Regions from separate parts of the Streptomyces sp. NBC_01294 genome, predicted to be linked through region 2. Evidence: riboswitches for the same ligand, from Rfam matches in the RefSeq annotation. Region 2 holds a riboswitch; the other holds the start of a gene.
The links. A riboswitch is a leader RNA that binds a small molecule or an ion and turns the genes downstream of it on or off. The one in region 2 is predicted to bind ZMP and ZTP.

Region 1 (19,462 bases), 1.9 Mb from region 2:
TCGGTTTTGGGGACTACGGTCCTCGATTGTGACTTTTCGCGAAGCGCGCCCGACGGGCCGCCCGTTCCACACCCTGGTCCTGCGAAGGCTGAGGTTCCGTGCCCGGCGCACCGCCCGGCTGACCCTGCGCCCGCTCCGTCAGGACGGCCGTATGGTCGCCCCGGCCGCTCCGGCCGCCTCAGCCGCTTCAGCCGGGCAGCCCGGCTGCGCCGGCACGACGGCGGGTCCGGTCCCGAACGGGTACTCGCGCAGCTTGCGCCAGACCCCGTCCGAGCCCTGCTCGTAGAGCGCGAAGCCCGCGCAGACCCACTCGGCGGCGTACTCGGCGAGGGTCGTGAACGCCAGGTCCATCGCCTCCTCGGAGATCCCGTGGGCGACCGTGACGTGCGGGTGGTACGGGAAGGCCAGCTCGCGGTCGAGCGGCCCGGCGGGGTCGCGGACCTCGCCCTGGAGGCGGGTGCAGCCCGCGACGCCCTCGACGATCTGAACGAAGACGACAGGCGAGAGGGGGCGGAAGGTTCCCGTCCCGCCCAGCCGCATCCGGAAGGCCCGGAAGGCGGCCGCGACCTCGCAGAGGTGGGCGCGGATCGCCGGGAGCCGGTCCGCCTCCACCTCGGTGGGCGGTACGAGGGTGACGTGCGTGGGGATGCCGTGCGCGGCAGCGTCCCCGAAGCCCGCGCGCAGCTCCTGGAGCTGGCTGCCGTACGGCTCCGGGACCGCGATCGAAACGCCGAGCGTTACGGTCCCCACGTATCTCTCCTCCGCTTGTCGATGTGGACTGCTGCCGCCCCAGTGTGGCGGCAGCACCCCCTTTCGTGCCAGAGCCCTCTGTCCGTAGTTGCGTTCGTCAGTGCTTGGCGGGCACCAGACCGAGCCGGTCGTACGCCTGCGCGAGGGTCTCGGCGGCGACCGCGCGGGCCTTCTCCGCGCCCTTGGCCAGGAGGGAATCCAGCGTCTCGGGGTCGTCCAGGTACTCCTGGGTGCGCTGCTTGAAGGGTGTGACGAAATCGACCATCACACCGGCCAGGTCGGTCTTCAGCGCGCCGTAGCCCTTGCCCTCGTACTTCGTCTCCAGCTCGGCGATCGTCTCGCCCGTGAGGGTGGAGTAGATCGTGAGCAGGTTGCTGACGCCGGGCTTCTTCTCGGTGTCGAAGCGGACCTCGGCCTCGGTGTCGGTGACCGCGCTCTTGATCTTCTTCTCGGTGACCTTGGGCTCGTCGAGGAGGTTGATCAGGCCCTTGGGCGACGACGCGGACTTCGACATCTTGATCGCCGGGTCCTGGAGGTCGTAGATCTTCGCGACCTCCTTGACGATGTGCGCGGCGGGGAGGGTGAAGGTCTGGCCGTAGCGCTGGTTGAAGCGCTCGGCCAGGTCGCGGGTCAGCTCGATGTGCTGGCGCTGGTCCTCGCCGACGGGGACGGCGTTCGCCTGGTAGAGCAGGATGTCGGCGACCTGGAGGATCGGGTACGTGAACAGGCCGACGGTGGCGTTGTTCACGCCGCCCTTGGCGGACTTGTCCTTGAACTGGGTCATCCGGCTGGCCTCGCCGAAACCGGTGATGCAGTTCATGACCCAGCCGAGCTGCGCGTGCTCCGGCACGTGGCTCTGGATGAAGAGCGTGCAGCGCTCGGGGTCCAGGCCGGCGGCGAGCAGCTGTGCGGCGGAGAGGCGGGTGTTCGCGCGCAGATCCTTCGGATCCTGCGGAATGGTGATCGCGTGCAGGTCGACGACCATGTAGAACGCGTCGTGCGTCTCCTGGAGGGCGACGTACTGGCGAATGGCTCCGAGGTAGTTCCCGAGGTGGAACGAACCGGAGGTGGGCTGGATGCCGGAGAGCGCGCGAGGACGATCAGAAGCCATGGCTTCATTCTCTCAGGTGCGGGGGCGGGCTCGGGCCCTCCGCTGGCCGGAACCTTCCGGGTCGCGGGGGTGCGGGCCGTGCCGCGCCGGGGTACCGGGCGGTAGCGGCGCGGCCGGATCCCGCCCCGGCCGAGCGACCGCTTTCCCCGGGTGAACCGCTGCGCGGGGCCTTCGCGGCCGCCACCGGCGCGGGTCCGCCCTCAAACGCCGGGCGGGCTGGAGGATCCAACCCCGCCGGCGTTTGAGGCGCGGGGTCCGGGGCGGCGCCCCGGCAGCGGTGCCGCGGGTCAGGACAGGGGGAGGCCCGGGGCCGGGAAGGCTGCCATGAGGTCCGCGACCTCCGCGCGGACCACGGCGAGGGCCTGCTCGTCCCCCTTGGCCGCGGCGTCGACCGCGCGCGAGATCCAGGCCGCCACGACGGGCATGTGCTCCACCCCCAGGCCCCGCGACGTCAGCGACGGCGTACCGATCCGCACCCCCGAGGGATCGAACGGCTTGCGCGGGTCGAACGGGACCGTGTTGTAGTTCACGACGATCCCGGCCCGGTCCAGCGCCTTCGCCGCGACCTTGCCCGGCACGTCCTTGCCCGTCAGGTCCATCAGGATCAGGTGGTTGTCCGTACCGCCCGAGACCAGGTCGAAGCCACGCTCCAGCAGCGCCGCCGCCAGCGCCTTCGCGTTGGCGACGACCGCGTGGGCGTACGTGACGAAGGACGGCTGCGCGGCCTCGTGCAGCGCCACCGCGATGCCGGCCGTCGTCTGGTTGTGCGGGCCGCCCTGGAGGCCCGGGAAGACCGCCTTGTCGATCGCCTTCGCGTGCTCCTCCCGGCACATCAGCATCGCGCCGCGCGGACCGCGCAGGGTCTTGTGCGTCGTGGTGGAGATGACGTCCACGTGGCCCGCCGGGGACGGGTGCGCGCCGCCCGCGATCAGGCCCGCGATGTGGGCCACGTCCGCGACCAGGATCGAGCCGGCCTCCCGCGCGATCTCCGCGAAGGCGGCGAAGTCGATGGTCCTCGGCAGGGCCGTGCCGCCGCAGAAGATCAGCTTGGGCCGCTCGGCGAGGGCCAGCTCGCGCACCGCGTCGTAGTCGATGAGCCCCGTCTCCGCGCTGACGCCGTACTGCACGCCGCGGAACCACGAGCCCGTCGCCGAGACGCCCCAGCCGTGCGTCAGGTGCCCGCCCATCGGCAGGGCCATGCCCATCACCGTGTCGCCCGGCTTCGCGAAGGCCAGGTACACGGCCAGGTTGGCCGGGGAGCCGGAGTACGGCTGGACGTTGGCGTGGTCGACGCCGAACAGGCCCTTCGCCCGCTCGATCGCCAGCGCCTCGACGCGGTCGATGTTCTGCTGGCCCTCGTAGTAGCGGCGGCCGGGGTAGCCCTCGCTGTACTTGTTCTGCAGCACGGTGCCGGAGGCTTCGAGGACGGCCGCGGACACGTAGTTCTCACTGGGGATCAGGCGCAGGGTCTGTGCCTGGAGCACTTCCTCCGCCGCGACGAAGGACGCCAGTTCGGGATCGGTCGCGGAAAGGGCGGGATGGCGGCGCGCGGACATGGCGGGCTCCTCCGGGGTCGATGTGATCGGTACCCCGCGAGGCCCAGGCGAGCGGCCCTGTGTGCGGTCGAGCGCGCACGACTCCCCCGGAGTTGGTTCTCCGTACGCCAGTCGCCGTGCGTACCGACCACCTTAGCGGGCGCGCCGCGCGGAAGGTTTCTGCGTCCGCGATACGAGCGACGATAAGAAGGTGACGCCACCCTCGTCACCGCTTCACCCGGCAAGACGGACGATCGGAGACCCCGTGTCGACTACCACTGACGCCATCCGCACCGCCGACGCGCACAGCGCACACACCTACCATCCGCTGCCCGTGGTCGTCGCCTCCGCGGACGGCGCGTGGATGACCGATGTGGAGGGCCGCAGATACCTCGACATGCTCGCCGGGTACTCGGCCCTCAACTTCGGGCACGGCAACCGCCGCCTGATCGACGCCGCGCGGGCCCAGCTGGAACGGGTCACCCTCACCTCGCGCGCCTTTTACCACGACCGCTTCGCCGATTTCTGCGCCGAACTCGCCGCGCTGTGCGGCAAGGAGATGGTGCTGCCGATGAACACGGGCGCGGAGGCCGTGGAGACGGCGGTGAAGACCGCCCGCAAATGGGGCTACGAGGTCAAGGGCGTCCCGGACGGGCACGCCAAGATCGTGGTCGCCGCGGACAACTTCCACGGGCGGACCACGACCATCGTCTCCTTCTCGACGGACCACGACGCCCGCGACCACTTCGGTCCGTACACGCCGGGCTTCGAGATCGTTCCGTACGGGGACCTCACCGCGCTGGCCCACGCCGTCACCGAGAACACCGTGGCCGTGCTGCTGGAGCCGATCCAGGGCGAGGCGGGGGTGCTGGTGCCGCCCGCCGGATACCTGAGCGGCGTACGGGAGCTGACGCGCGAGCGGAACGTCCTCTTCATGGCGGACGAGATCCAGTCGGGGCTGGGGCGGACCGGCAGGACCTTCGCGTGCGAGCACGAGGGGGTTGTCCCGGACGTCTACATCCTCGGCAAGGCGCTCGGCGGCGGCGTGGTGCCGGTGTCGGCCGTGGTCGCCGACCGGGACGTGCTCGGCGTGTTCAAGCCCGGCCAGCACGGCTCCACTTTCGGCGGGAACCCCCTCGCCTGCGCGGTCGGCCTGGAGGTCGTCGCGATGCTCCGGACCGGGGAGTTCCAGCAGCGGGCCACCGAACTGGGCGACCACCTGCACCGCGAGCTGGGCCTGCTCGTCGGCGGCGCCGTGACCGCCGTACGGGGGCGCGGGCTGTGGGCCGGCGTCGACATCGAACCGTCCCACGGAACGGGCCGGGAGATCTCCGAGAAGCTGATGGAGCTGGGGGTCCTGGTGAAGGACACCCACGGGTCGACGATCCGGCTCGCCCCGCCGCTGGTCATCAGCAAGGAGGACCTGGACTGGGGGCTGGACCAGCTCAGGTCGGTGCTGGGCGCGTAGCCCCGGTACCGTCCGCGGCTACAGGATGACGTGGGGCAGGAAGCGGGCGTACTCGTCCGTGACCGGCCCCGCCGATTCGCGGATGCCGAGCCCCGCCGCCTCGTCCTCGACGACCCATGCGCCGAGCACCACCCGGTTGCCGTCGAAGTCGGGCAGCGGGGCCAGGCCCTGGAAGCAGTACCGCTCCCCCTCCTCCGGTACGAACGGCTCGCCGTCCCCGCCCGTTTCGTGCAGGGTGACCCCCGCGCCCTCACGGCCGAGGAGCGGCTTGGACACGAAGCCGCCGGAGCCGGGCTCCGCCAGCTCGCGCGGGCCGTCGAGGTAGGCGGGCAGCAGGTTCGGGTGCTCCGGGAAGAGCTCCCACAGGATCGCGAGCAGCGCCTTGTTGGACAGCAGCATCTTCCACAGCGGCTCGATCCAGCAGGTGGTGCCGGAGCCGCCGCCGTGGTCGTAGGTGCCGAGGACCTGCGGGCCGAACTCGTCCGTGGCCAGCCACTCCCACGGGTAGAGCTTGAAGCAGCTGCGGATGAAGCGGAGCTTCTCGTCCACGAAGCGGCCGGAGAGGCTGTCCCAGCCGATCTGCTCGACGGACAGGGCCTGGGTGTCCAGGCCGGCCTGCTCGGCGGTCTCCTGGAGGTAGGCGACCGTCATCAGGTCCTCGCCGAGCTCGTCGGTCTCGGAGTGCGCGAAGTGCAGCGGGCCGGGCGGCAGCAGCTCGGCCTGCCGGCGCCAGGCGTCGACGAGGCGCTCGTGGAGGGAGTTCCACTGGTCGGCGCCGGGGAACCGCTCCTCCATCCAGAACCACTGCGGGCTGGCCGCCTCCACGAGGGAGGTGGGCGTGTCGGCGTTGTACTCCAGCATCTTGGCCGGGCTGCCGGTGCCGTCGTAGCGCAGGTCGAAACGGCCGTAGAGGGAGGGCTGTTCGGCGCGGCGGCGCCAGGACTCGGCGATCAGCGCGGCGAGCTTGGGGTCGGTGATGCCGAGGTCGGCGAAGCGGTCGTGCTCGACGATGTGCGCGGCCGCGGCCAGGCACATGGCGTGCAGTTCCTCGACGACGTTCTCCAGCGCCTCGACCTCGGGGAGCGAGAAGGAGTAGTACGCGCTCTCGTCCCAGTAGGGGCGCAGGGAGTCGTCGGGGTAGCGGGTGAGGGGATAGATCAGGCCCTGTTCCTCGACGGTCTTCTGCCAGTCGGGGCGGGGCTCGATGGTGTGCCGCTGCATGGGGTGATCAGCCGCCGCTGGAGCCGGAGCTGCTGTGGCCGCCGAGGCCGCCGCGGGTCACGGCGGACTTGTCGAAGCTGCCGCCGGAGACCTTGCCCGCCTTGACGGCGCCGCCGTAGTAGTAGGCGCCGGTGCCGCCGGTCTTGCATTCCTTGCTGTTCAAGTGGTCCAGCGTGGAACGGGACGCGCAACGCCGGTCCGGTTCGTCGCTGCTGCCGCAGGCCACGAGGGTGGCCGCGAGCAGGCCCATCCCGCCGAGGGCGACCGCGCCGGAGCGCATGCGGCGCTGATTGGTGCTGCTGCTGTCCATGTGTGTGCTCCCCCTGGGGCCTGGCGTACTGCCGACAGAGTAGAGCGGGGGCCCCGGCCGATGGAATCCGGCCGCCGTGAGATCCGTGACCTAGAGTCAGTTCGTGGTTATTGGGATGATTTGTGCGCTCGGTGCGGCGGTCTGTTTCGGTACGGCGTCCGTTCTGCAGGCGGTCGCGGCGCGGGCGGCGGAGCCGGGCACGGGGTCCGGGGTGGACGCGGCGCTGTTCCTGCGGGCCGTGCGGCAGTGGCGGTACCTGCTGGGGCTCGGCCTGGACGGGGCCGGCTTCGTGCTCCAGATCATCGCGCTGCGCCACATCCCGATCTACGCGGTGGGGGCCGCGCTCGCCGCCAGCCTGGCGGTGACGGCGGTGGTCGCGGCGCGGCTGCTGCGGGTGCGGTTGTCGCGGACGGAGTGGGCCGCGGTGTGGGTGGTGTGCGCGGGGCTGCTGATGCTGGGGCTGGCCGCCGGGGAGGAGGGCACGGGGACCGGGTCGCTCGCGCTGAAGCTGGGGCTGCTGGCGGTGGCGGGGCTGGTCCTGGTGGTCGGCGCGGTGGCGGGCCGGCTCCCGGACGGGCCGCGGGCGCTGGTCCTGGGCCTGGCCTCCGGGACGGGCTTCGGGGTGGTGGAGGTCTCGGTGCGGCTCATCGACTCCCCCTGGGACCTGCGCAACCCCGCGCTGTACGCCCTCCTGCTGGGCGGTGGCGCGGGCTTCCTGCTGCTCACCTCGGCGCTGGCGCGCGGCTCGGTGACGGCGGCGACGGCGGGCATGGTGCTCGGCGAGACGATCGGCCCGGCGGTGGTGGGCGTGGTCTGGCTCGGCGACCGCACCCGTGAGGGCCTGGCCTGGCTGGCGGTCCTCGGCTTCGCGGTGGCCCTCGCCGGCTCCCTGGCCCTGGCCCGCTTCGGCGAACCCCCACCCCCACTACACGAACCCCCAGCCCCGCCGCACGAACCCCCAGCCCCGCCGCACGAACCCAGCCCCGCCGGCGATTGAGGCGCGGGGTACGGCGCGGATCCCCGGCACGAGGGGCCGCGCCCGGAGACCCCGCCTCACGGGAGCGCCGCCGACAGGGCCGCCAAGGCCGGGCCCCACGCACTGTCCGTCGGCGTGCCGTAGCCGACGACCAGCGCATCACGCGGCGGCAGCTCGGCCTGCGGATGCCGGAAGCGGGTCAGCCCGTGCAGGGCGAGGTCCTGCCAGGCCGCGGACTGGACCACCGAGCGCTCCGTCCCCTCGGGAAGGTCCAGCACCGCGTGCAGTCCCGCCGCGATCCCCGAGACGGCGACCCGGTCGCCCACCGCCGCCACCAGCTCGTCCCGCCGCCGCCGGTACCGCAGCCGCATCCCCCGCACGTGGCGGTCGTACGCCCCGGAGGTGATGAACTCCGCCAGCGTGAGCTGCTCCAGCGCGCTGGAGGCCCAGTCGCTGGGGCCCTTGACCGCCAGGACCTCGTCCAGCAGCCCCGGCGGCACCACCATCCAGCCCATCCGCAGCCCCGGCGCCAGCGACTTGCTGGCCGTGCCGAGGTACACCACCCGGTCCGGGTCCAGCCCCTGCAGCGCACCCACCGGCTGACGGTCGTAGCGGAACTCCCCGTCGTAGTCGTCCTCCAGGATCAGCCCGTCCGTGGTCCGCGCCCAGTCGACCACGGCCGCCCGCCGGGCCGGGGTCAGGGCGGCGCCCGTCGGGAACTGGTGCGCCGGGGTCAGCAGCACCGCGCCCTGCGCCGCGGTCAGCTGTCCCGTACGGGCCCCCTCCCCGTCCACGCCCAACGGCCGCGTCCGCAGCCCGGCCCGCACCAGCAGGTTCCGGTGGAAGTCGAGGCCGTACCCCTCCACGGCCACCTCCCGCACCCGCCGCGCCCGCAGCACCCCCGCCAGCAGCGTCAGCCCGTGCAGGAAGCCGGCGCACAGCACGATCCGCTCCGGGTCCGCGTACACCCCGCGCGCCCGCGCCAGGTAGCCGGCCAGGGCCTGCCGCAGCTCGACGCGGCCGCGCAGGTCGATCCCGTACCCGAAGGCCTCGTTCGGGGCGTCGGTCAGCGCCCGCCGGGCCGCCGTCAGCCAGGCCGCGCGCGGGAAGCCGCCCAGGTCCGGGGAGCCGGGCAGCAGGCTGTACGCGGGCCCCGCGCGCTCGGGGCGCCGTATGCGGGCGGCCGCCGCGGGCCGGCGCAGGCGCGCCCGTTCGGCGACCCGCGTGCCAGAGCCCTGGCGGGCCGTGAGCCAGCCCTCGGCGACGAGCTCGGCGTACGCCTCGGCGACCGTGTTCCGCGCGATGCCCAGGTCGGCGGCGAGGGTGCGGGAGGACGGCAGCCGGGTCCCGGCCGCCAGCCGCCCGCTGCGCGCGGCCTCGCGCAGCGCCTCCGTGAGCCCGGCCCGCAGCCCGCGCCCGGCGGAGAGGTCCAGATGCAGGTCCGCTCCGAAAGTGGCCCAGGAATCCGTCATGAATATGGACCATACCGCTGGGCCGCCTGCCTCCTACGCTGGAACACATGACGACCACCACTGAGAACCAGCAGCCCCACTCGCACGCACACGCCCCCGAGCACGCCCCGCGCATGAACATGGCGAAGCTCGCCCCCGTGGCCTACAAGGCCATCCTGGCCCTGGAGATCGCCGCCAAGAAGGGTCTGGAGCCCTCCCTCGTCGAGCTCGTCAAGATCCGCGCCTCGCAGGTCAACCACTGCGCCTTCTGCATCGACATGCACACCAAGGACGCGATCGCCGCCGGTGAGAGCGTCGAGCGGATCGTGCAGCTGGGCGCCTGGGAGGAGTCGCGGCACTTCTACACCGAGAAGGAGCTCGCCGCGATCGAGTTCACCGAGGCCGTCACCGTTCTGACCGACGGTTTCGTGCCCGACGAGGTGTTCGAGAAGGTCTCGAAGCACTTCGAGGAGCGCGAGCTGGCCCAGCTCCTCGCCGTCATCGCGACGATCAACGTCTGGAACCGCATCGGCGTCGCCACCCGCATGGTGCCGGGCCACTACACCCCCGGCATGTACAACAAGGCCTGACCAGGGCATCGATCATGCCGAAAGGCCCCGGCGCGCACTGCGCCGAGGCCTTCGGGGAAAGCGGATCAGATCAGATCAGATCGCGTCGGATCAGATCAGGCCGAGCTCACGGACCGCGTCGCGCTCCTCCGCCAGCTCCTGGACGGAGGCGTCGATGCGGGTGCGGGAGAACGCGTTGACGTCCAGGCCCTGGACGATCTCGTACTTGCCGTCCTTGCAGGTGACCGGGAAGGACGAGATGAGGCCGGCCGGGACGCCGTAGGAGCCGTCCGACGGGATACCCATCGAGGTCCAGTCGCCCTCGGCGGTGCCGTTGACCCACGTGTGCACGTGGTCGATGGCGGCGTTGGCGGCCGAGGCGGCCGAGGACGCGCCACGGGCCTCGATGATCGCGGCGCCGCGCTTGGCGACGGTCGGGATGAAGGTGTCGGCCAGCCACAGCTCGTCGTTGACGACCTCGGCGGCGTTCTTGCCGGCGATCTCCGCGTGGAAGATGTCCGGGTACTGGGTCGCCGAGTGGTTGCCCCAGATCGTCAGGCGCTTGATGTCGGAGACGGCGGCACCGGTCTTGGCGGCCAGCTGCGAGATCGCGCGGTTGTGGTCCAGACGGGTCATCGCGGTGAAGCGCTCGGCCGGTACGTCCGGGGCGGCGGCCTGCGCGATGAGCGCGTTGGTGTTGGCCGGGTTGCCGACGACGAGGACCTTGATGTCGTCCGCGGCGTGCGCGTTGATGGCCTGGCCCTGCGGCTTGAAGATGCCGCCGTTGGCGGCGAGCAGGTCGCCGCGCTCCATGCCCTTGGTGCGCGGGCGGGCGCCCACGAGCAGCGCGACGTTCGCACCGTCGAAGCCCTGGTTCGGGTCGTCGAAGATGTCGATGCCGGCGAGCAGCGGGAAGGCGCAGTCGTCGAGCTCCATGGCGGTGCCCTCAGCGGCCTTCATGCCCTGGGGGATCTCCAGAAGTCGGAGCTTGACCGGCACGTCCGCGCCGAGCAGGTGACCGGAGGCGATGCGGAAGAGCAGCGCGTAGCCGATCTGGCCGGCGGCGCCGGTGACGGTGACATTCACGGGAGTGCGGGTCATGGCCTTCTCCGTTAGACAGCTGGCGGTGGGGCGTCCCTGCCCCATGTGCTGGAGGACGCCGCTCCCCAGTAAATCTTGACGTGAAGAGACATCCGCGGTCAGGCTATCCGACCCTGGGGCGGGCTAATCCCCGGGTCCCTGTGGTGCATGGCACACGGACCCCGTCGTTCCAGGGCAAGGCCGGTTCCAGGGACCTCAATTCGACGAGGAGGAGCCGGCCCGTTCGGTGGCCCTCGACCGCCGTGACGTACACGTGCGCCGCGTGCGCCGCGCGCGCCCCGGGCCCGGGGCGGACATTGGCCGTGCCGGTCCGGGCGGGCACGGAGACCCGGCCGGCCATCACGGCGACCCCTGCGGTCCTCACCGCACGGTGAAGCGGACCGCGCTCTCCATGAACGGGATCTCCAGCCACGGGCCGGGCTCCATGACCAGCGCCAGCAGCGTGATCGCCACGCCCAGCAGCCCGTACGTGATCATGTCTGTGAAGCGGGAGCGCACCGCGAGCATGCCCACCGAGGGCAGCACGCGCCGCAGTACCGACGCGGCGATCAGGGCGACGCCGATGATCAGGCAGCCGACCCTGGGCTGCCCCAGGGCCGTGACCAGCAGCCCGACCGCGGTCGCGGTGAGCACGCTGAGCATCGGCCACTGGCGGGCGGATGTCGACACGGCCCCCGGGACGGCCCGGCCGCTGCCCTCGGGGCGGGCGGTGTCCCGGGTGACGGGCGGGAAGCGGCGCGACCTGGACGCCTCGGACCCGGCCGCGCCGGGCGCGAGGGGCACCGCGGGCGTGACGGGCAGACCGGGCGGCGTGACGGGTGTGCCGTTCGCCTTGGTCCCGCCGTTGTCGGCCGCGTGCTCGGCGTCCGGTTCAGCCTTCACTGGTGGTCCGTTCCGCCGCCTCGACGACGTTGACGAGCAGCTGTGCCCGGGTCATCGGGCCGACCCCACCCGGGTTCGGGGAGATCCAGTCGGCCACCTCGGCGACACCGGGGTGCACGTCGCCGACGATCTTCCCGCTCTCGTCGCGGCTGACGCCCACGTCGAGCACGGCCGCGCCGCGCTTCACGTCCTCCGGCTTGACCAGGTGCGGGACGCCCGCCGCCGCGACGATGATGTCGGCCTGGCGCAGCAGCCCGGAGAGGTCGCGCGTACCGGTGTGGCAGAGCGTCACCGTGGCGTTCTCGGACTTCCGGGTCAGCAGCAGGCCGATGGAGCGCCCGACGGTGATCCCGCGGCCGAGGACGACGACGTGCGCGCCGTTGAGCCCCACGCCGTGGTGGCGCAGCAGCTCGACGATCCCGTACGGGGTGCAGGGCAGCGGGCCCGGCTCGTTCAGCACCAGCCGGCCCAGCGACATGGGGTGCAGGCCGTCGGCGTCCTTGAGCGGGTCCATCAGCTCCAGGACGCGGTTGGTGTCGATGCCCTTGGGGAGCGGGAGTTGGACGATGTAGCCCGTGCACTCCGGGTTGGCGTTGAGTTCGCGGACGACCGCCTCGATGTCCTCCTGGGAGGCCGTCGCGGGCAGTTCGCGCTGGATGGAGGCGATGCCGACCTCGGCGCAGTCCTTGTGCTTGCCGTTGACGTACCACCGGCTGCCCGGATCGTCACCGACCAGCAGGGTGCCGAGGCCGGGCGTGATGCCCCGGGCCTTCAGGGCCGCCACGCGGACGGTCAGTTCGGACTTGATCGCGGCTGCGGTGGCCTTGCCATCGAGAATCTGGGCGGTCATGCCCCCATTCTCCCGGATGAGGTGGCCCCTGTTCCAGTCAAGGCGCTCACAGGTGTACAGGGTTCATTGCACTTGCACAACAAGTGACCGGCCGTAGCGGCAACCGGCTGGACAATCCCGTGCCCGCCGGACCACGATGAAAGGACTGAGTGCCGCGGGCAGTGCCGGGGGGCGGACCGCACCGTGCAGGATTCCTCCGCGCTCATGCCGTGCGTCCCCGCACTTCCACGGAGGAACACCCCAAGATGAGTTTCGGCGAACCGCACAATCCGTACGGACAGCAGCCGCCCCAGGCCCCGCAGGGCCAGCCCGGCTACGGCTACCCGCAGCAGGCACCCCAGGGCGTCCCGCCGCAGGGCGGCTACGCCTACCCGCAGCAGACCCCGCCGGCGTACCCGGGCGGACCGGGCGGGTACCCGGGCGCGCAGATGGAGATGCCGGGCGGTGTGAAGGCGGCCCGCGTCATCCTCTTCATCCTGGGCGGCCTGCAGGTCGTGGGCGCGGTCCTCGTACTCGTCGGCGGCGCGCTGTTCGCCGCCGCGTTCTCGGAGTCCAGCGACTCGTACGGCAGCAGCGAGGCGGACGACGCACTCGCACTCGGGGGCGCCTTCCTCTTCGTCATCACCGCCGTGTCCCTGGCCTTCGCCCTGTGGGCCATCCTTACGGGCGCCAAGCTCGGCAAGGGCCGCGGCGGCGTCCGCGCCTCCGGCATTGTCTACGGCTCGCTGCTCGCCCTCTTCAGCGGCCTGGGCCTGCTCGTCAACCTGGTCGCGCTGGGTGCCAGCTCGCAGACGGCGGTCGGCGGCGTCTTCGTCTCCCTGCTGCTCAACGTGGTCATGGTCGGACTCGGCGTCTGGATCATCGTGGGCCTCGCCAAGGCCGGCGACTACTTCCGGCGCCCCCAGTACTGAACCCGTCCGTAGGCACACGGCGAAGGCCGCGACCCGCAGTGCGGGTCGCGGCCTTCGCCGTGTCGGGGGGAGCCGGACTCAGTGGAAGAAGTGCCGGGTCCCGGTGAAGTACATCGTCACGCCGGCCTTCTGCGCGGCCTCGACGACCTGCTCGTCGCGGACCGAACCGCCCGGCTGGACCACGGCCTTGATGCCGGCGGCCGTCAGGATCTCCAGCCCGTCCGGGAAGGGGAAGAAGGCGTCGGACGCGGCGTACGCGCCCTGCGCGCGCTCGGCGCCCGCCCGCTCGACGGCGAGCTTCGCCGAGTCGACGCGGTTGACCTGCCCCATGCCGACGCCGACCGAGGCGCCGTCCTTGGCGAGCAGGATCGCGTTGGACTTGACGGCCCGGCAGGCCTTCCACGCGAAGGCGAGCTCGGCGAGCTCGGCCTCGGACAGGGCGTCGCCGGTGGCGAGGGTCCAGTTGGCCGGGTCGTCGCCCGCGGCCTGGAAGAGGTCGCTCTGCTGGAGCAGCGCACCGCCGCTGACGGGCTTGAGGTCACCCGGCTGGTGCGGGGTGCCGTCCACCTTCAGGACCCGGATGTTCTTCTTCTTGGCCAGGATCTCGACCGCGCCGTCCTCGTAGGCGGGGGCGGCGATGACCTCGGTGAAGATCTCCGCGACCTGCTCGGCGAGCTCGACGGTCACCGGGCGGTTGACGGCGATGACGCCGCCGAAGGCCGACAGCGGGTCGCAGGCGTGCGCCTTGCGGTGCGCGGCGGCGACGTCCGCGCCGACGGCGATGCCGCACGGGTTGGCGTGCTTGATGATCGCGACGCAGGGCTCTTCGTGGTCGTAGGCGGCGCGGCGCGCGGCCTCGGTGTCCACGTAGTTGTTGAAGGACATCTCCTTGCCGTGCAGCTGCTCGGCGTTGGCGATCCCTCCGGGCTGCCCGTCCGTGTAGAGGGCGGCGGCCTGGTGCGGGTTCTCGCCGTAGCGGAGGGTGGACTTGCGCTCCCACGCGCCGGCGAGGAACTCGGGCAGCGCGCCCTCGGTGCCTTCGGGCGCTTCCGGGGCGTACGCGTTCGTGAACCAGGAGGCGACGGCCACGTCGTAGGCGGCGGTGTGCTGGAAGGCCTCGGCCGCCAGCCGCTTGCGGGCGGTGAGGTCGAAGCCGCCGCCCTGAACCGCGGCGAGGACGTCGGCGTAGCGCCCGGGGCTGGTGACGACGGCGACCGACGGGTGGTTCTTGGCGGCGGCGCGGACCATCGACGGACCGCCGATGTCGATCTGCTCGACGCACTCGTCGGGGGTGGCACCCGACTGGACGGTGGCCAGGAAGGGGTACAGGTTGACGACCACGAGGTCGAAGGGCTCGACGCCCAGCTCGGCGAGCTGGTTGCGGTGGTCCTCCAGGCGCAGGTCGGCGAGGATGCCGGCGTGCACGCGCGGGTGCAGGGTCTTGACCCGGCCGTCCAGGCACTCGGGGAAGCCGGTCAGCTCCTCGACCTTGGTGACGGGCACCCCGGCAGCGGCGATCTTCGAGGCGGTGGAGCCGGTGGAGACGAGCGCGACGCCCGCCTCGTGCAGGCCGCGGGCCAGCTCTTCCAGTCCCGTCTTGTCGTAGACGCTGATGAGCGCACGCCGGATCGGCCGCTGGTTCGTGGTCGGGTCGTTGCTCGCTGCGATGTCTGCGGCGGTCACTGGATTGTTACCTTTCGTCCCTCAATGCGGTAGCCGTGCCGGGCCAGGCGCCCCACGACATCGACGAGCAGCTGGCGCTCGACTTCCTTGATGCGCTCATGGAGAGCGGCTTCGTCGTCCTCGTCCCTGACCTCGACCACACCCTGGGCGATGATCGGACCGGTGTCCACGCCGCTGTCCACGAAGTGGACCGTGCAGCCGGTGACCTTCGCGCCGTAGGCGAGCGCGTCCCGTACGCCGTGCGCGCCCGGGAAGGCGGGGAGGAGGGCGGGATGGGTGTTGATGAACCGGCCGCCGAAACGGTCGATGAACGCCTTGCCCACGATCTTCATGAATCCGGCGGACACGACGAGGTCCGGCGCGTGGGCATCGGTCGCCTCGGTGAGCGCCGTGTCCCACTCCGCGCGGCTCCCGTAGCCCTTGACCGGGCAGACGAAGGTGGGGATCCCGGCCTTCTCCGCCCGCTCCAGGCCGGCGATGTTCTCTCGGTCGGCCCCCACGGCGACGACTTCGGCGCCGAAGCCCTCGGATCCGCCGGGGTGGGCGTCGATGGCATCGAGCAGGGCCTGGAGGTTGGTGCCGGAACCGGAGACCAGCACGACCAGGCGGGAGGCGGCCATGGGAGGCCCTTTCTCGCGGATTTGCGGTGTTCGTCTTTGTGTGGTCATACAAAACTTCGGGGTACCGATATACGGGGAACCCTACGAAGCCACCGACCGCCTGCAACGATACCGGCACACCGGACGGCCCCCGAGGGACGGGGGGACGGGCGGGCGGTAGCGTCTGGCGTACAAGCCGCAAACTGGCCTCACCTCGCCACGACGTCCTCGGACGTCCATGACACAGGGGAAGAAACACACCCGATGCCGGACCGCCGTCAGCCCGACTCCCCCACCGACGACAACCCCTTCGCGGCTCCCCCGGAAGGCCGGCCCGACCAGCCGTGGCAGCCGCGCAGCGGTGGTGACGGCGGTAAAGAGGACGGCCCGAAGGACGGGGACGGCCGGCGGGGGCCCACGCGCTGGGACCCGACGGACCCGATCCAGCGCCGCGCCCGCTACGCGCTGCTGGCCGGCATGTGGGGCTTCTTCTTCGGGATCTTCGGGATCCCGTCGGTCGGCCTGCTGCTCGGGGCGCTCGCCCTGTACTGGGGAATCAGCGCCCTGCGCGGCAAGCCGGCCACGGCGGCCGCCTCGACCACCCCGGACGCTCCGGCCGCCCCGGGCGGTCTGGCGGCCCTGGGCCCCGCGGCCCGCCCCCAGCGCACGGCGGCGGTGAGCGGCCTGGTCACGGCCTCGCTGGCGATCCTGCTCGCGATGAGCTCGTACGCCCTGCAGCTCGCCTACAAGGACTTCTACGTCTGCCGCGACGACGCCCTCACGCAGTCGGCGGAACTCCAGTGCAACACCCTCCTCCCGAACAACTTCGTAGGCGACATCCTGAAGGTCCGCCAGTAGCCCGGCCAGGCACATCCAGCCCCGCCGGCGTTTGAGGCGCGGGGTCCGGGGCGGAGCCCCGATCCTTCAGCCCCGCCGGCGTTTGAGGCGCGGGGTCCGGGGCGGAGCCCCGCTCTTTCAGCCCCGCCGGCGATTGAGGCGCGGGGTCCGGGGCGGAGCCCCGGCAGCGGAGCCGCGCCCGCAGACGCACACGGCCTAGACGGGCGGCCTCCGCCGGGCCAACACCCGCGCCCCGACCACGGGCGGAGCCAACGCCGGCGCCTCGGCCGCCTTCGCCGAGATCAGGATCGGCCGCAGATCCAGCCCGAGCCCCGACACGACGGTCACAGGCCGATGCCCCCGCCCGGCCGGAGCCTCCGCCACCGACTCCGGCACCGGCTCCGCCACCACCTCCGGCCCCCGCTCAGGCACCGGCTCAGGCACCGGCTCAGGCACCAGCTCAGGCACCAGCTCAGGCACCGCCACCCGCTCCGCCCCCGAAATATCCGGGATCAGCGTGCCCGCCACCCTCCGCATCGCCGCCCACCGAACCTCCCGCACCCCACTGTCGTGCCAGCCGTCGTCCACCGGATCGTCCACACCCAGGCCGGCCGGGGCGGCCGGCCCCTTCGCCGGCCGGTAGCGCCACGCATGCACCGCCACCGCGACCGGCACGGCCAGCGCCAGCGTCCACGCGAAGGCCGCCGCTCCGGTCTGCCACCACACCGGCCCGAACTCCGCCAGCCTCCGCGAGCCCAGCGGCCCCGCGGAGGCCGCCGCCAGCCCGGTCATCGCCACGCCGCACACCAGCGCGCCCAGGGCCGCCGTGAGCGCGGTCTCCCCGTACGACACCTCGCGCGCCCGGCGTACCGCGAACCAGCCCACCGCCAGCCCGGCGACCACCGGCACGCCGGCGACCGCCCAGGTCAGCGGGGTCCCGGCCCCCTCGGGCGGGAGCGCCGCCAGCAGCGGGAAGCGGGGCAGTCCGGGCGCGCCCGCGAAGCCGAGCGGGGTGGCCGTCACGTCGGCGCCGACGGCGAAGCCGGGTCCGAGGGCGTAGGCCGCCCCCCAGACCATGGCGTTGGGGATCAGCGTGAGCGCGAGCAGCAGGACCGCGAACCGGCCCGACCACACCCCGGTCAGCGACAGGAACGAGGCCTGGGCCTCCGCACCGTGCCACGCCAGCGACGCGCCGACGAGCAGCGCGCCACCGCCGAGGAGCACCAGGGCCCCGCCCGCCCCGGCTCGCAGCGCCAGCGCGTACCGAGGGCGCGCGACCGCCCTGCGCACGCCCCCCGGCAGCCAGGACGGCAGCGGTCCGAGCGGACGCCCCCTGGCCTCCCACACCCCGCCGGCGGCAGCGAGCACGGCGACCAGCGGGATGTGCCAGGCCGCGCTGATCGGGTCGGCCGGCATGGGCCCGCCCGCGGCGTACACCGTGGCGAGGGCCCCGACGGCGAGGTATCCGCACAGCACGGCGGAGAACACGGCGCCGGCCGGCAGCACCCCCTCGTCCTCCTCGGAGGCGCCCCCCAGCCGCGCGGCCCGCCGCACGAGCAGCACGGGCAGCGCAATCAGGAGCAGGGGCGTCACACCAACGGGTGCGGGGACGCCGGACAGGGTCTCGTACCGCACCAGCTCCGTCCCGTGGGCGAGCAGCCACAGCCCGGCGGCGAGGTGGAGCGCCCCGCCGGGGCCGCTGTCGGGGTAGGGGGAGCTGATCCACAGCACGATGACGAGCACGGCGAGGAAGCCGAGCCCGAGTCCGGCCGCCACGGCGCCGCCCACCACGCATGCGGCGGCGGCCGGCGAACGGCGGCGCACGCCGGTTCGCGGGGCCGCCGGCAACGAGGTCCCGCGTTCGGTCACTTGGGTCACCCCGCCATGGTGCCAACGACACGCGCTATGGGCGGGTAACAGGCGAATGTCCGTGGTGTCGCCCAATATACGTTTATGTACTTTTTCGCCCAGGACTGTCGGGTCGCGGGGAGTGTGGCATGACACGAAGCGTCGAAGGCCTGCCCGCCCCGAACGAGCGCCGCAGACTGCGCGAAGCAGCGGAGCTGACGCACGATGAGGTCGCGGCGGCGGTGGGCGTCACCGCGAACACGGTCCGGTCCTGGGAATCTGGCCGCACGGCTCCGCGCGGCCGCAAGCGCGAGGCGTACACGAAGTTCCTGGCCGGCCTCCCGGCCCTGCCGGACGCCCTCGAGGCGGAGGCCGAGGCAGCGGACCCGGTAGCGGTCGCCGCAGGCGCCCCGGTGCTCGTGGCGGTCACGGCCGGAGCCGAAGGCTGCGGTACGGGGACCCCGGAGGCGTCCGCGGCACCGGCGGCCGGGACCGGAACCGGAACCACCGCCGAGCCCGCCGCCGAGCCCCCCGCAGAGGCACCGGCAGAGGCACCGGCAGGGGCGTCGGCAGGGGCACCCGCAGAGGCACCCGCAGAGGCGCTGGCAGGGGGCCCCGCCGAGTCCTTCGACGCCCTCTACGCCCACGCCGCCACCGACCTCGCCCGGCAGACCTACCTGCTCACCGGCCGCCGGAACCTGGCCCTGGAGGCCGTGGAGCGGGCGTTCACCCAGGCCTGGGGCCGCTGGCCCGAGGTGGCCTCCGACCCGGACCCGGTGGGCTGGGTGCGCGCGGCCGCGTACGAGTACGCCCTCTCCCCCTGGCACCGGTTCCGGCGCGCCCACCGCCACGCCGACCGGCCCCCCGCCGAGCCCGCCGACCGGATCCTGCTCGACGCCCTGCTCGCGCTGCCCGCCGCCCACCGCCGTACCGTCCTGCTCTACGACGGCGTCGGCCTCGACCTCCCCGACACCGCGGCCGAGACCGAGGCCAGCACCCCCACCGCCGGCCTCCGCCTCCTGCACGCGCACAGCGACCTCGCCGACCGGGTCCCCGAACTGGCCGACGTACCGCCCGAGAACCAGTCCGCGGTGCTGCGCGCACTGCTGGCCGCACTGCGGCCGGCCGTCGCGCTCGACCCGCGTCCGGCGGCGGCCGTCCGCGGCGGCGGCGAGTGGCGCACCCGGCTGCTGACCCGCGCGACCCTCGGGCTGACCGCGGTGATCGCCGCCTCGACCGCCTACACGGCCGCGACCGCGCCCCGGCAGTACGAGCCCGTGGAGGCGCCCGGGCAGAGCGTCTCCGGCGTGCCCCCTCTGAGCGGCCCCCAACAGCCCACCGACCGGAGCCGGCAGCTCCG
Region 2 (10,032 bases):
CCGTCGTCATCGGCGGCAGCATGGCCGGCCTGCTCGCGGCCGCCGTCCTGGCCGAGCACGCGACGGTCACGATCATCGACGCCGACACCCTCCCGGACAGCCCGGAGCCGCGCCGCGGACTGCCCCAGGCCCGGCACGTCCACGTCATGTGGTCCGGCGGGGCGCGCGCGATCGAGGACATCCTGCCCGGCATCACCGAGGACTGGACGGCGGCGGGCGCGATCCGCCGCAGCCTGCCCACCGACCTGGTCACCAAGACCGCCGAGGGCTGGATCCCGCGCTTCGCGGAGATGCAGTTCAACATCTCGTGCAGCCGCGACCTCCTCGACTCGGTGGTCCGGGCCCGGGTGACCGCGCTGGACGGCGTGTCCACCCTCCAGCGCAGCCGCGTACGGGGGCTGGAGGGCACGGCGGCCCGGATCACCGGCGTCCGCGTCGACACCCCGGAGGAAGAGGGCAGGCTCGTGCCCGCCGATCTCGTGGTCGACGCGAGCGGCCGCGGCTCCCGCGCCCGCAGCTGGCTGCAGGAGCTCGGCGTGGGCGGCATCCGGCAGGCCGAGGTCGACTCCGGCCTGGTCTACGCGACCCGGATCTTCGAGGCGCCCGACGGAGCACACGCGTCGGGCTTCCCCATAGTCAACGTGCAGTCCGACCCCCGCGTGCCCGTCCCGGGCCAGACGGCCACCATCGTGCCCATCGAGAACGGCCAGTGGCAGGCCACCCTGTCCGGCACCCGCGGCGGCCAGCCGACCGGCGACCCCGACGCGTTCATCCCCTTCGCCAAGGGCATCCGGGACCCGATCGTCGGCGAGCTCCTGGAGGGCCGCAAACCCCTCACGGACGTCGCCGTCACCCAGGGCACCGCCAACCGCCGGATCTACTTCGAGAAGGTCGACCTGCCCGACGGCTTCTTCGCCGTCGGCGACTCGGTCGCCACCTTCAACCCGCTGTACGGACAGGGCATGACGGTCGCCGCGCAGGGGCTGCTGGCCGTACGCGCCCTGCTCCGCGCCAAGGGACTGGCCCACCCCGCCTTCGGGCGGGAGGCGCAGCGCGCGATCGCCCCGCAGGTGGCGACCGCCTGGGACCTCGCCACCTCGCAGGACATCCTCTACCCGGGCGCCACCGGCATGAAGCCGCGGGCCGGAGCCGGGCTGCTCAACTCCTACGTCAGCCGGCTGATGACGGGCGCGACGACCCGGGAGGCGCTCACCGCCGCCTTCCTCCAGGTCATCACCATGAGCAGTGCGCCCACGCACTGGCTGCGGCCGTCGGTGGTCTGGCGCGTCGTGCGCGCGTCGGAGCGGGGCGCGCTGAAGGCGCCGCCGCTCACGGCCGCCGAGCGCACGGTCGCCGGGCTCGACGACCAGCGGTCCGATCCGGCCGACCCCGTCGGCCGGGCCCGGTGACAGACGGCCTCATCCTCTACGTGCCGGGGGGCCTGCTGATCCTGATCCTGCTGGTCAAGGCGCCGACCCTGCGCCGGGGCTGGGACCAGCCCCTGATGCGGGCCGTGTGCGCGCTGCTGGTCGTGGGCTGCCTCGTACTGATCCTGGCGGCGCCCCCCACGATCGCGGCGGTCAACCGCCTCACCGGTGTGCCGAACTTCTCGGCGCCGCTGGTGTTCGGCCTGATCACCGCGTTCTCCGGAGCCTGCGTCGTCCTCGTCCTGCAGTGGGGCGGCGGCCCGCCGGCCGCGGTGCGCCGGGCCACGCTGCTGACGGTGGCCGGGTTCGGCGCCGTCGCGGCGGCGATCGTCGTCCTGTTCGTGATCGGGGACGCTCCGGTGGAACGCCTGCGCGACCTGGACACGTACTACGCGGACACGCCGTGGATCCGGGAGATGGTCGTCTGCTACCTGCTGGCGCACACCGTGGGCAGCTCCGCACTGACCGTGCTGACCGCGCGGTGGCTGCGGCGCACCGACCCCTGCCTGCGGCCGCTGCGGACCGGGCTGGCGCTGATCATGCTCGGCGGGCTGCTGGACCTCGGCTACCTCGTCGCCAAGTGGACCGCCCTGGGAGCCCGGTGGAGCGGCCGCGACTGGGACGCCCTGTCCACGGACACGGCGCCGCCGCTGGCCTCGGGGGCGGCCCTGATGGTGGCGACCGGGTTCATCGTGCCGCTGGTCGGCGGGTCGGCGACCTGGCGGGACTTCAGCCAGTACCGGCGGCTGCACCCGTTGTGGAAGGCCCTGCGCGGCTTCGCCGCGTCCAGCGTGCGGACGGTCCCGCTCACCTGGTGGTCACCCGTCGGGATCCGGCTGATCCACCGCGAGTCGGTCATCGACGACGGGATCCTGGCGCTGGCCCGCTGGTTCGACCCCGCCGTGCGCGGTGCGGCGTACGAGGCCGCGCGCGGGCAGGGCATGAGCGAGGCCCGGGCCGCGGCCGTGGCCGACGCCGCCATGCTCGCCGCCGCGTGCGGGCGCCGCACCGCCGCCGACGGCGGACCGCTCCGGGACCCCGAGCCGCCGCGCCTGTCCAGCCAGCCGCTGACCGCCCTGGCCCGCGAATTCCGCAGCTCCCCCATCGTCGCCGCCGCCCGCTCAGCCGCTGCGGCCCGCTCCGCCGCTGCCGCCGGGGCCTCTGGGGCCTCCGGGGCCCCTGGAGCCTCCGGGACCACCAAGGCCTGAAACGCGACGCCCCGGGCCCGTGGGGGCCCGGGGCGTTCGCCGTACGCGCCCGGGCGCGGCCCGGGTCAGAGTTCCGCGAGGTCCAGCCCGGCCTGCGCGGCGGCCGCCTGCACGGTCTGCTCCAGCAGGACGGCGATGGTCATCGGGCCGACTCCGCCCGGCACCGGCGTGATCAGCGAGGCCCGGGCGGCGGCCGACTCGAAGTGGACGTCGCCGACGTTGCCCTCGTTGTACCCGGCGTCCAGGACCACCGCGCCCGGCTTGATGTCCTCGCCCCGGATGAATTCGGCCTTGCCGACCGCGGCGACCAGCACGTCCGCCTGGCGCACGATCGAGGGGAGGTCCACGGTGCGGGAGTGACAGTAGGTGACGGTGGCGTTCTGCTCCAGCAGCAGCATGCCGGCCGGCTTGCCCAGGATCGCGCTGCGACCGACCACGACGGCGTGCTTGCCGGTCAGGTCCACGTCGTACGCGGCGAGCAGCCGCATGATGCCGCCCGGGGTGCAGGAGACGAAGCCCGGCAGCCCGAAGCCCATGGCGGCGAAGGAGTGCATGGTGACCCCGTCGACGTCCTTGCCGGGGGCGATGGCCTCGAAGGCGGCGCGCTCGTCGATGTGGTGCGGGACGGGGTGCTGGAGCAGGATGCCGCTGATCTCGGGGTCCTCGGAGAGCGCGGTGAGGGTGGCCACCAGCTCCTCCGTGGTGGTCGCGGCCGGCAGCTCCACGTGGCGCGAGGTGATCCCGGCCTTGGCGCAGCGGTTCTGCTTCATCCGCACGTAGGTGACGGAGGCGGGGTCCTCACCGACCAGCACGGTCGCGAGACAGGGCGCGGTGCCGGTGCGCTCGGTGATCTTCGCCGCGTAGGCGGCGGTCTGCTCCGAGATGCGGCGGGCGAGGGCGGTGCCGTCCATCAGCTGGGCACTGGCGGTGGCAGTCTGGGCAGTCGTCACGGGGTCTCCTGAACGTCGCTGCGGATCGCGGTTCGCCCAGGCGCGCGGCAGACGACGTACCGGAGGTCCGTGGTACGCCGGGCCGCTCCCCGGTGGTGATCCACCCGAACGCCAGTCACGGCCCGCCGACCACTGTAGTCGACTTATCCACTGGATGAACGGTGCCCGACCTGGGACGATCGGTACATGACGCGTACTTTCGACCATCTTGTCGCGGAGGCCGAGTCCGTCTCCGTCGACGGCTGGGACTTCTCGTGGCTCGACGGCAGGGCCACCGAGCAGCGTCCCTCCTGGGGCTACCAGCGGCTGCTGGGCGAGCACCTGGCCCGGGTCCGGTCGGTACTGGACATCCAGACCGGCGGCGGCGAGGTCCTCGCCGGGGCCGGGCCGCTGCCGCCGCTGACGGTGGCCACCGAGTCCTGGCCCCCGAACATCGCGAAGGCGACCCGGCTGCTCCATCCGCTGGGCGCGGTGGTGGTCGCGGACTCCGACGAGCCGCCGCTGCCCTTCGGCGACGAGGCCTTCGAGCTGGTGACCAGCCGGCACCCGGTGACCATCTGGTGGGAGGAGATCGCGCGGGTGCTGACACCGGGCGGCACCTACCTGTCGCAGCAGGTCGGTCCGGCGAGCGTCTTCGAGCTCGTCGAGTACTTCCTCGGCCCGCAGCCGGAGGAGGTCCGGCGCGGCCGGCACCCCGACGACGCGGTGACCGACGCCACGAAGGCCGGCCTCGAAGTCCTCGATCTGCGCTCCGAACGACTGCGCACGGAGTTCCACGACATCGGAGCCGTGATCTACTTTCTACGGAAGGTGATCTGGATGGTGCCCGGCTTCACGGTCGGGCAGTACCGGGACCGGCTGCGCGAGCTGCACGAACAGATCGAACGCGAAGGTCCGTTCGTCGCGCACACCGCCCGCTTCCTCGTCGAAGCCCGCAAAACGGGCTGAAGGGAGGGCGGACGGATCCACCCCGGATCGGGTTGCGTGGCCACAGCGTGGCGCAGGTCACTCAATTCAGCGCGTAACGAATCGACTCGGGCATGCGATGAACCGACAGGTGTCCTCGCGCGGCCCGGAATACAGACCCCCCTCGGGTCTGTTTCCCGAGTTCGCGCGATGATGTCCCGCCCACCCCATATCTGTTCGCAACGAGAGGCTCCTTGTGTCGCTCAGCCCGTCCCGTACGTTCCCTCCGGAGATCGCCGAATCCGAGGCCCTGGTCGCGCTCGTCGAGCGCGGCCGCGAGCAGGGTCACATCAACGGTGACGACGTGCGCCAGGCCTTCGAGGCCGGCCGCATCCCGGTGGACCAGTGGAAGCGGGTCCTGCGCAGCCTGAACCAGGTCCTGGACGAGGAGGGTGTCGCCCTTCACGTCAGCGCGGCCCCCGCCACCAAGGCTGCCGCCAAGAAGCCCCGCAAGGCTGCCGCCGCCCCGGCCCGCACCGTCGCCAAGAAGGCCCCCGCCGCGCCCCGCCCCATCGGCGCGCGCAAGACCTCGGCCACGGCCGCGGCCACCACCGCTTCGGCGATATCCGCATCGCCGGCCGCCGCGACCGCGGACGAGGCGTCGGCCGAGGCCGCCGCCGAGCCGAAGAAGCGCACGGTCAAGAAGGCCGCCGCCAAGAAGACCGCCGTGAAGAAGACCGCCGCGGCGAAGAAGACCAGCGCCAAGGACGCCGACGAGGGCGAGACCCCCGCGGCCGAGGGCGAGGACTGGGCAGCCGAGGACCTCGCCGACGAGGCCGAGGAAGAGACCCCCAAGGCCGGCGGCACCCAGGGCTTCGTCCTGTCCGACGACGACGAGGACGACGCCCCGGCGCAGACGGTCATGGTGGCCGGCGCCACCGCCGACCCCGTCAAGGACTACCTCAAGCTCATCGGCAAGGTGCCGCTCCTCAACGCCGAGCAGGAGGTGGAGCTCGCCAAGCGCATCGAGGCGGGCCTGTTCTCCGAGTACAAGCTCGAAGAGGAGGAGGACCACAAGCCCGCGTTCAAGCGCGAGCTGGAGATCCTCGTCGAGGACGGCCGCCGGGCGAAGAACCACCTGCTGGAGGCCAACCTCCGTCTCGTGGTCTCCCTCGCCAAGCGCTACACCGGCCGCGGCATGCTCTTCCTGGACCTGATCCAGGAGGGCAACGTCGGCCTGATCCGCGCCGTGGAGAAGTTCGACTACACCAAGGGCTTCAAGTTCTCCACGTATGCGACCTGGTGGATCCGGCAGGCGATCACGCGTGCCATGGCCGACCAGTCGCGCACCATCCGCATCCCCGTCCACATGGTCGAGATCATCAACAAGCTCGCCCGTGTGCAGCGCCAGATGCTGCAGGACCTCGGCCGGGAGCCCACTCCGGAGGAGCTGGGCAAGGAACTCGACATGACCCCCGAGAAGGTCATCGAGGTCCAGAAGTACGGCCGCGAGCCGATCTCCCTGCACACCCCCCTGGGTGAGGAGGGCGACAGCGAGTTCGGTGACCTCATCGAGGACTCCGAGGCGGTCGTGCCCGCGGACGCGGTGTCCTTCACCTTCCTCCAGGAGCAGCTCCAGTCGATCCTGGGCACGCTCTCGGAGCGCGAGGCGGGCGTGGTCTCCATGCGCTACGGCCTCAACGACGGCCAGCCGAAGACCCTGGACGAGATCGGCCGCGTGTACGGGGTCACCCGTGAGCGCATCCGCCAGATCGAGTCGAAGACCATGTCGAAGCTGCGCCACCCGTCGCGTTCGCAGGTGCTGCGCGACTACCTCGACTAAGCCCTCAGGCCAGTCGGAAGACGGGCCCCTTGGGGGTGAACGGCAGGGAGGCACCCTGCGGAACCAGATAGGCGTGTTCGCGCCGGATCCGCAGGGTGTCGCACCACCCGTCCGTGATCACCAGCACCGGGGCCCCGGGCGGGAAGTCCTCCGCCCGCTGCAGCAGGTCGATGCCCGGCTGCAGCACGGTCCCGCCGCGCCCCCGCACCCGTACCCGGCCCGCGATCTCGGTCGGGGGCAGATAGCCCGCGTCGTACGGCGCCGCGTCGCAGAAGACGACACGTGCCGCCGGTACGTCGCGGGCTTCCGCGTACGAGGCGATCGCGCCCAGCGCCTTGCCGAGCAGGGCGGCGCTCATCGATCCCGAGGTGTCGAGCACCACGCCGAAGGTGCAGCGGGCGATCTCCTCGGGCGGGAAGTGGCGGCCCGCCCGCGGGATGTCCGGGGTGGAGGCCTGGCGGCGGGCCGGGCGCGCGTAGGACCGTACGGCCACGGGCCGCGGGACGTACTCGTCGAACCAGCGGGCCAGCCGGGCGTCCCAGGGCACGGGCGGGTGCGCCAGGGCCCGGATCTCCTGGATCAGGCCGGCGGGCAGCAGGCCGCGCTCCCCCGCCGCGTGCAGGTCGAAGCCCTGGACCAGGCCGCGCCGGTAGAACTCGTCCAGATCCGTGTACGGGAGGCTGCCCGCGTGGGGCAGCGGCTCGCCCAGGATGTCCCCGAGGCCCTTGCCGCGCAGGGTGGCGAGGCGTCGCATCCTGCGCGCGTCGGTGGTGATGCGGTCGTAGACCTCCTCCACGGACAGGTCCTTCAGCGCCGGGTCGTACAGCAGCCCGGCCGGCATCTCGCCGACGCCCATCTCCACGAGCCAGCCGTTGACCACGTAGTCGGCGGCCACGTTGTGCAGGTACGGGTCCCGGGCGCCGCGGCGCCCGCCGTGGCGCAGGGCGGCGTGCAGCATCTCGTGGGCCAGGATGAACCGCCATTCCTCGTCCTCGAAGGTGCGCAGCGGGTTGACGTAGATCTCCCCCGCGGTGGCGCTGACGGCGGCGACGGCGATGCCCTGGGAGCGGGCGAGCTCGGCGTCGGCGACGACGGTCAGACCGGCCGCGAGCCCTCCGAGGAGCGGGTAGGAGGAGACGAACCAGTTCAGCGCCCGGTCCCAGGGGCGCTGCGCCACGCGTTCCCCCGTGACCCGGTCGCGCCGCCCGCCGGCCACCTCCATGGAGGCGGAGACGCTGCGGGTCAGGGCGTGCGCGAAGGCGGTCTGCCAGTCGGGGACCGGCGCGTTCTGCCAGGCGTTCCAGGACGCCAGGACCTGGTCGGGGTGGTCCCCGGCGGTGCCGCAGTGCTCGTAGGCGGCCGGGATGCCGTCGCGGCGCCAGCGGGCGGCGAGCAGCTCCTCGTCGCCGCCGGGGTACGCGGCGGGCAGGTGGTCCGGGGCCCGGCCGACGGGGAAGGTCAGCAGGAAGCGGTTGACGACGGCGCAGCGGGCGGCGACGTCGAAGCGGTCGGGCTGGGGGCGGCGGCGGTCGGCGGCGGCGGGTACGTGGCCGAAGCCGAGGTGGAGCAGGGCGTGGGCGATCGTCCAGGCCCATTCCGCGGGTTCGGCGCGCCGTGTGGGGTGGACGTGGATCATGCCGTTGGAGGTCACGACGGCCAGTCCCCCGGCCGGGTTGTCCGAGCACTTGGCCTGGCGGCAGATCTTCGCGTCGACCGCGCCGAGGGCCGGATTCCGCTTGACCAGGGTCAGGCCTTCGGTGAAGGCCCGGGTGGCCGGGTCGGCCTTGGCCTCCTTGCCGTTCTTGCCGCGCGGGCCGGTCCGGCTCATGCGCCGGCCCCCGTTCGGCGGGCCGGGGCGGTCCGCGCGCCCGCGCCCGGGCGGGGCCCGGTCATCGGCGGGCCTCGACCAGGCGCGGCATGTCCCGGGCGGCCTCCACGAGGAACCAGGAGGGCAGCACGGGCAGGCCGTCGGCGTCGTCGGCGATGACGGTCTGCGCCACCTCCACGGAGATCTCGGCGAGCTGGACCAGCAGCGCCTTGGCGCGGTAGGCGGTCTGCTGCAGGGCGGGCGAGACGTGTTCGCGCCGCGCGGGCAGCTCCTTGACCAGGCGGCCCCGGAAGGCCTCGGCGAGGTAGTAGAGCAGATCGCGGTCGGCGGGGCGGGTGGGCCAGGAGGCGTCGCCCTTCATGATCGCCTCGATGCCGAAGCTGTGGCGGACGATCTTGGCGTAGCCGCAGAAGGAGACGGCGTGCGCGGGGGTGAGGGTGCCGTGCGCGATCACCTTCAGGGTCTGCTCGTCCAGCTCCGCGCCGAAGGAGTGCAGGGCGTCGGAGAGCATGTGCCAGGAGCGCGGGGTGGAGAAGGGCTCCTCGGTCTTGGGAGGCTGCGACCACAGGTGGTCGGGGCGGTCGGTGAGGTGGTCGGTGACCCAGGGGTGGATGCCGTGCTCGCCGGCCCAGACCAGCCAGTCCCGTGCGGACGCCTGGAGGTGGACGTGCGTGAGGCGGTTGACCAGCGCGGAGGCGATGGGCCGGGCCAGCGCGTTGTCGGTGGCGCGGTTGCCGGCGCCGATGACGATGGAGCCCGCGGGGAGCTCGTAGGAGCCGATCCGGCGGTCGAGGATCAGCGAGTAGAAGGCCTTCTGGACGTCCGGGCTCGCGGCGTTGAGCTCGTCGAGGAAGAGGCAGTACGGCTCGTCGCGGGCGATGGCCTCCGGCGGGCAGAAGACGGAGCGGCCGTCCCGGATCTGCGGTATGCCGATCAGGTCCTCGGGGGCGAGCTGCGTACCGAGCAGGCTGACGCACTCCAGGCCCAGCGAGTCGGCGAACTTCCGCACGAGCGAGGACTTCCCGATGCCGGGCGCCCCCCAGAGGAACACGGGCCGCACAGTGGCGAGGCCGAGGAGCAGTTCGGGGATCTGGGCGGGGGTGACGGTGACGGCTGCCTGCACGAGCGCGGATGTCCTCAGGGGTGTCGGGTGCGTGGTGCGGCCAGTGTGGCCGCACCACGCACCCGGAGGCATCCGGTTTTACGGGAGGCGCTCACGCTTCGAGCAGGTGCTTGAGCTTCTCCTCGCTCCGCGGCATCTCCTTGCGGACCATGGGCTTGACCACGACCGGGACGAGGGCGCGGCCCATCCCGTGGCCCTCGAAGTCGACGGCCAGGGTGAGGCGGGAGCGGGCTCCGCCGTCGAGGGGTTCGATGGTGCCCCGCACGTCCGGCCGGACCGGCCCCTCGATTCCGTGGAGGTGCCAGCTCCGCGGCGGGTCGAGTTCCGTGTACTCCATCTTCGTGGGAATGCTCCGCCTGCCGATCCGGCGGGTGACGACGACCTGCGAACCGACGTGGAGGGGGAGCTCGCCCATCGGGACGGCGGCCACGGCGCTGTCCTGCCACTCCGGCAGGTGCGTGAGGTCCGTGAGGTACGAGTAGACGTCCTCCGGCGTGCGGTCGATGTCGATGCTCTTCCTGATCGCGGACATGGCGACTCCTCGGAGCCCCCCTGACTGTCCTCTGGTTCCAAGCTACCGCGCCGCAGGCGGGGCGGCGGCGCGCTGCTTCTTCGCGGCCATCACGGCGTACACGAGGACGCCCGCGAAGAGGAACAGCACGCCCTGGTAGACGGCCGCGTAGCCGGAGCCGGCGACCAGCCACATCGAGAAGCCGAAGGCCAGGCAGGCCAGGGCGGCGTCGCGGA

Region 1: another riboswitch for ZMP and ZTP. It lies ahead of glyA (serine hydroxymethyltransferase); the one in region 2 lies ahead of OG534_RS06070 (bifunctional 5,10-methylenetetrahydrofolate dehydrogenase/5,10-methenyltetrahydrofolate cyclohydrolase).

Annotation. Positions count from the first base shown of each region.
Region 1 is NZ_CP108423.1:3,155,950-3,175,411, forward strand. Features, by position in the region: gene OG534_RS14020 (2'-5' RNA ligase family protein) at 139-750, opposite strand; gene trpS (tryptophan--tRNA ligase) at 848-1,861, opposite strand; gene glyA (serine hydroxymethyltransferase) at 2,149-3,417, opposite strand; ZMP/ZTP riboswitch at 3,452-3,542, opposite strand; gene rocD (ornithine--oxo-acid transaminase) at 3,662-4,864, shown strand; gene OG534_RS14040 (glutathionylspermidine synthase family protein) at 4,883-6,085, opposite strand; gene OG534_RS14045 (hypothetical protein) at 6,093-6,395, opposite strand; gene OG534_RS14050 (hypothetical protein) at 6,511-7,392, shown strand; gene pdxR (MocR-like pyridoxine biosynthesis transcription factor PdxR) at 7,449-8,843, opposite strand; gene OG534_RS14060 (carboxymuconolactone decarboxylase family protein) at 8,891-9,412, shown strand; gene OG534_RS14065 (malate dehydrogenase) at 9,503-10,492, opposite strand; gene OG534_RS14070 (DUF3017 domain-containing protein) at 10,853-11,374, opposite strand; gene OG534_RS14075 (bifunctional methylenetetrahydrofolate dehydrogenase/methenyltetrahydrofolate cyclohydrolase) at 11,364-12,224, opposite strand; gene OG534_RS14080 (hypothetical protein) at 12,470-13,135, shown strand; gene purH (bifunctional phosphoribosylaminoimidazolecarboxamide formyltransferase/IMP cyclohydrolase) at 13,214-14,818, opposite strand; gene purN (phosphoribosylglycinamide formyltransferase) at 14,815-15,438, opposite strand; gene OG534_RS14095 (hypothetical protein) at 15,682-16,275, shown strand; gene OG534_RS14100 (cell division protein PerM) at 16,471-18,132, opposite strand; gene OG534_RS14105 (helix-turn-helix domain-containing protein) at 18,252-19,462, shown strand, end outside.
Region 2 is NZ_CP108423.1:1,299,948-1,309,979, forward strand. Features, by position in the region: gene OG534_RS06060 (NAD(P)/FAD-dependent oxidoreductase) at 1-1,409, shown strand, start outside; gene OG534_RS06065 (MAB_1171c family putative transporter) at 1,406-2,635, shown strand; gene OG534_RS06070 (bifunctional 5,10-methylenetetrahydrofolate dehydrogenase/5,10-methenyltetrahydrofolate cyclohydrolase) at 2,701-3,546, opposite strand; ZMP/ZTP riboswitch at 3,613-3,714, opposite strand; gene OG534_RS06075 (methyltransferase domain-containing protein) at 3,772-4,533, shown strand; gene OG534_RS06080 (RNA polymerase sigma factor) at 4,748-6,334, shown strand; gene OG534_RS06085 (vWA domain-containing protein) at 6,339-8,162, opposite strand; gene OG534_RS06090 (ATP-binding protein) at 8,224-9,285, opposite strand; gene OG534_RS06095 (SRPBCC family protein) at 9,377-9,817, opposite strand; gene OG534_RS06100 (amino acid permease) at 9,860-10,032, opposite strand, start outside.